DNA from 2 places in the Rathayibacter sp. VKM Ac-2759 genome. Region 2 is predicted to be linked to the other one. Evidence: predicted binding sites of a transcription regulator. Region 2 holds the regulator's gene; the other holds the start of a gene.

Region 1 (2,196 bases), on a different replicon from region 2:
TGCGAATCCGTCGTGGACGGCGTTCATGTGTCTGCTCTCCGCCGCTCACGCCGGCTGGTCCCTGACCGACGTCGAGCACGCTGCTCGGACCGCTCCCGGGATGGAGCACTACCGGACCAAGAACACCGGCCGCGGCCATCGCCGCCCGCGCTCGCGCGACGAAGCGGCCGAGCGCCTGACACGGCAGTGGGAGAAGGCGCTCCAGTACGCGGCACTGCACGCCGTTCTCCCGGCCGAGCGCGAGCCGGGCGACCTGGTGGAGCTGGAGAGCATCGTCGGCGCCGTCAGCGCCCTCCTCGAGCGGTTCCGGGTGAGCCCGGGCCGGTGGGGTCGGAGTGAGCGGGCGACATCGGAGAAGACGATCCTCACCGCGCTGGCCTACCTCACCCTGCACACCGGCAAGCGCACCGTCGCCGCGTCCATCCGCGACCTCGCCCTCCTCGCAGGCCTGGGCCGCACCACCGCGGCCAGCGCCCTGCGGACTCTCCGCGAAGACGGCTACGTGCAGCTCGCCGTCCGCGCGGACGGCTCGAACGCCAGCGAATGGCGACTGTCCGAGCACTTCTCCACAGGCTCACTGCAAGGTCCGGTCACAACCACTAATAACCCCCGCCCCCCCGGTCCGATCTTCACCGAACGAACCATGCTCCTCACCATGCTCGAAGCCGACCTCACCGACACCCGGCACGACCTCTTCACCCGCGCCGGCCTGGGACACCTGGCAGGAAAGACCTACGCTCTGCTGCGTCGCGAAGGGACCCTCGCCCTCGACGCCGCCGCCACGCTGCTCGGAGTCAGTACTCGCACCGCCGCCACTGCTCTCTCCCGCCTACGCACACACCGGCTGATCATCAAGCACACGACCGGGTGGACCCGCGCTAAGCGCGACCTCCGCACTGCCGCAGCTCGCATCCTCGGCGTCGACGGAGCCCTCGCAGATCGAGCCCACCGCTACGACGTCGAGCGCGAGGTCTGGGCCTGGTGGCAAGCCGAACTGACCCACCGCTCCTCCTCCCCCAGGCAACGCCCACGACGCCGACACGTGTCGAGCCGACCCTTGTTCGAGGACACCACTCCCGGTGAGCGCGTCTGGCCGCTCTACCCCCGCGACGCCGCCGGCCGCGGCGATCACCGCGAGGCGCTGCACTGGGGACGCACCGGCATGCTCGCTCCCGGATCACTCTGGTGGTCCTCCACCGCTGCCTAGCCCCGACGCTGACCCTCGAGGTCGACGCGGATCCCCGACGAGCTCGACGCGCCCGAGACGGCTCCGCCGACCGGCCGAACGACAGGCGCACACGAGCGCTGTCGGACCCTCCGACCTACACTCGAATTCCATCGAACATATGTTCGAACGCGTCAGGAGGTATCGAGATGACTGTGACGATCGTGGAGCGGATCTCGACTCCGGCTCTGGACGCCGTGGCGATCGCGTTCCTCGTCGCCGGCGACGCGGTAGCCGCTGGGTTCCCCTCCCCCGCGCAGGACTACTTCGACGGCTCCCTCGACCTCAACGACCACCTGATCCGCGACAAGACCTCCACCTTCATCGTCCGCGTCTCCGGGGAGAGCATGATCGGCGCCGGCATCAGCGACGGCGACGAGCTCGTGGTCGACCGCTCCCTCTCCCCCAAGGACGGCAACGTCGTCGTCGCGATCCTCGACGGCGAACTCACCGTCAAGCGCCTCGAACTCTCCCCCGGCGGCGTCATCCTGCGCGCCGAGAACTCCGAGTACCCGCCGATCCTCGTCCCCGAGCTCAGCGACCTCCAGGTGTGGGGCGTCGTCACCGTCTGCCTCCACCACCTCCACCGTGCGCTCTGAACAGCGCAGAGGCCTGGTCGACGTCAACAGCTTCTACGTCTCCTGCGAGCGACTGTTCGACCCGAAGCTGCACGGCCGGCCCGTGGTTGTCCTCTCCAACAACGACGGATGCGTGGTCGCCCGCTCCGACGAGGTGAAGAAGCTCGGCATCGAGAACGGCACGCCCTGGTTCAAGATCGAACCTCTCAACCGATCCGGCCGCCTGCCGGAAGTGGTCGCCCGAACCAGCAACTACGAGCTGTACGGGGAGCTGTCTACCCGTGTGATGGAGCTACTCAGTGGTTACTCCGCCGAGCAGCTCGACGCGCTGATGGTCTCGCAGCACGTCACAGAGCTGTAGGGCGTCGCCGGCCGTACCGCAAAGCGGCTCGC
Region 2 (2,196 bases):
CGTCGCTGCTCTGGGGCGACGTCTCGCGCCCGGCACCGATCACGGTCGAGTGGTCGAGCTTCACCCAGTCGCTGACCGAGCGGCCGGTCAAGGGCATGCTCACCGGCCCGGTGACGATCCTCGCGTGGTCGTTCGTGCGCGACGACCAGCCGCTGAAGGAGACCGCCGAGCAGGTCGCACTGAGCCTGCGCGACGAGATCGCCGACCTCGAGCGCGCGGGGATCCGCATCGTCCAGGTCGACGAGCCGGCGCTGCGCGAGCTGCTGCCGCTCGAGAAGGCGAACCAGCCCGCCTACCTCGACTGGTCGGTCGGTGCGTTCCGGCTCGCTACCGCGGGAGCCGCGACGGGCACGCAGATCCACACCCACCTCTGCTACTCCGAGTTCGGAGTCGTCATCGACGCGATCGACCAGCTCGACGCGGACGTGACCAGCATCGAGGCGGCGCGCTCGCGGATGGAGGTCGTCACCGACATCGAGCGCTCCGGCTTCGCGCGGGGCATCGGCCCCGGTGTGTACGACATCCACTCGCCGCGCGTCCCGAGCGAGGGGGAGGTGTCCGATCTGGTCGGCACGGCTCTCGGCTCCATCCCCGCGCGCCAGCTCTGGATCAACCCGGACTGCGGTCTGAAGACCCGGGGCTACGAGGAGACGGTGGCGTCGCTGCGGTCGATGGTCTCCGCGGCCTCCGGCGCCCGCGCGGCGCTCACGGGAGCGGCGGCCGTCTAGGAGGCGCGGGCCCGGACGAGCGGACCCCGGCCCGTCGAGGCGCCCTGCGCGAGCAGGCAACCTCGACGGACCGGGGTCTCCTCGTCCGCGGTCAGACGGAGCGGAGCACCGCGACGATCTTCCCGAGCACCTCGGCCTCGTCGCCGAGGATGGGCTCGAAGTTGGAGTTGCGGGGGAGGAGCCAGGTGTGGCCGTCGCGCTGGCGGAGCACCTTCACGGTCGCCTCGCCGTCGAGCATGGCCGCCACGATCTCGCCGTTCTCGGCGGTGCGCTGCGACCGCACCACGACCCAGTCGCCGTCGCAGATGGCCGCGTCGATCATCGACTCGCCGACGACCTTCAGCATGAACAGCTCGCCCTTGCCCACCAGCTGCCGGGGGAGGGGGAACACCTCGTCGATCTGCTGGTCGGCCATGATCGGGACGCCCGCCGCGATCCGGCCGACGAGCGGCACCATCGCCGCGTCACCGACGGTCACGGTCGACTCGAAGGAGCCGTCGTCCTCGGTCGAGCTCGGGACGTCGATCAGGATCTCGAGCGCGCGGGGCCGGTTGGGGTCGCGGCGGAGGTAGCCGCTCAGCTCGAGCTGGTTGAGCTGGTGCGTGACGCTCGAGAGCGAGGCGAGGCCGACGGCGTCGCCGATCTCGCGCATGCTCGGCGGGTAGCCGCGGCTCGACACCGAGCGCTGGATCGCATCGAGGATGGCGAGCTGCTTGGCGCTCAGGTTCTTGCGGCGGCGACCGGCGCCCGGCTTGGTCTTCGGCGTCTGCGCGTCGCTCACGGTGCTCCCTCTCTCGGCGCGCACCCCGCGTGCGCACCCTCCCGGCTGCGGTCCGACGTCGAATGTCGGTGGTCGCTGCTGTACTACCTCCGGGCTCTCGAAACTGTATCCGCCGCGGGTCCCCGTTCGAAACATTCGTTCGAGTGTGTCGCGAGCCGTCATCCGGAGGGCGGCACAGCGGATACGACGCGACAGGCACTTGTCCGCCGCGAAGTTCGAAGATATATTCGGAACAGAGATTCGGGGCGGCCCTCCCGGCCGAGGTCCGCCCCGAGTCCCTGCTGAGAGGAGCGATCACCATGACCGCACGGAATTCCCGCACGACACACGACTCGCACGCGACCCGGCGTCCGATCGATCCGGCGACGCCGCAGAAGTCGCACCTGCGCCTCACGCGGCGCGGGCGCGCCGTGCTCGCCACTCTCGGGGCGCTGCCGATCGTCGCCGGCGCCTTCGTCTTCGGCCTGAACGGCGGGGGAGCAGTCGCGTCCGCCGATCAGTCGGGCGTCGAGTTCCAGTACGTCACCGTCCGCGCGGGCGAGTCCCTCTGGTCGCTCGCCGAGGAGCTCGCTCCGGAGTCCGACCCCCGCGACGTGGTCGACGACATCCTGTCGCTCAACCAGCTCCCCAGCGCCGGCATCGAGCCCGGGCAGCGCCTCGCGGTCCCCTCCCAGTACGACGTCGTCC

The links. The regulator LexA, encoded in region 2, represses DNA repair genes until DNA is damaged. The targets are predictions, from matches to a motif close to TCGAACANNTGTTCGA.
Region 1: umuD (translesion error-prone DNA polymerase V autoproteolytic subunit) is a predicted target of LexA. The motif match lies at 1,339-1,354, and genes of this name have one in related genera.

Annotation. Positions count from the first base shown of each region.
Region 1 covers NZ_CP047177.1:120,282-122,477, reverse strand. The annotation lists gene GSU68_RS19040 (hypothetical protein) at 1-1,207, shown strand, start outside; gene umuD (translesion error-prone DNA polymerase V autoproteolytic subunit) at 1,375-1,824, shown strand; gene GSU68_RS19030 (hypothetical protein) at 1,814-2,164, shown strand.
Region 2 covers NZ_CP047176.1:1,480,481-1,482,676, forward strand. The annotation lists gene metE (5-methyltetrahydropteroyltriglutamate--homocysteine S-methyltransferase) at 1-728, shown strand, start outside; gene lexA (transcriptional repressor LexA) at 820-1,509, opposite strand; gene GSU68_RS06780 (LysM peptidoglycan-binding domain-containing protein) at 1,809-2,196, shown strand, end outside.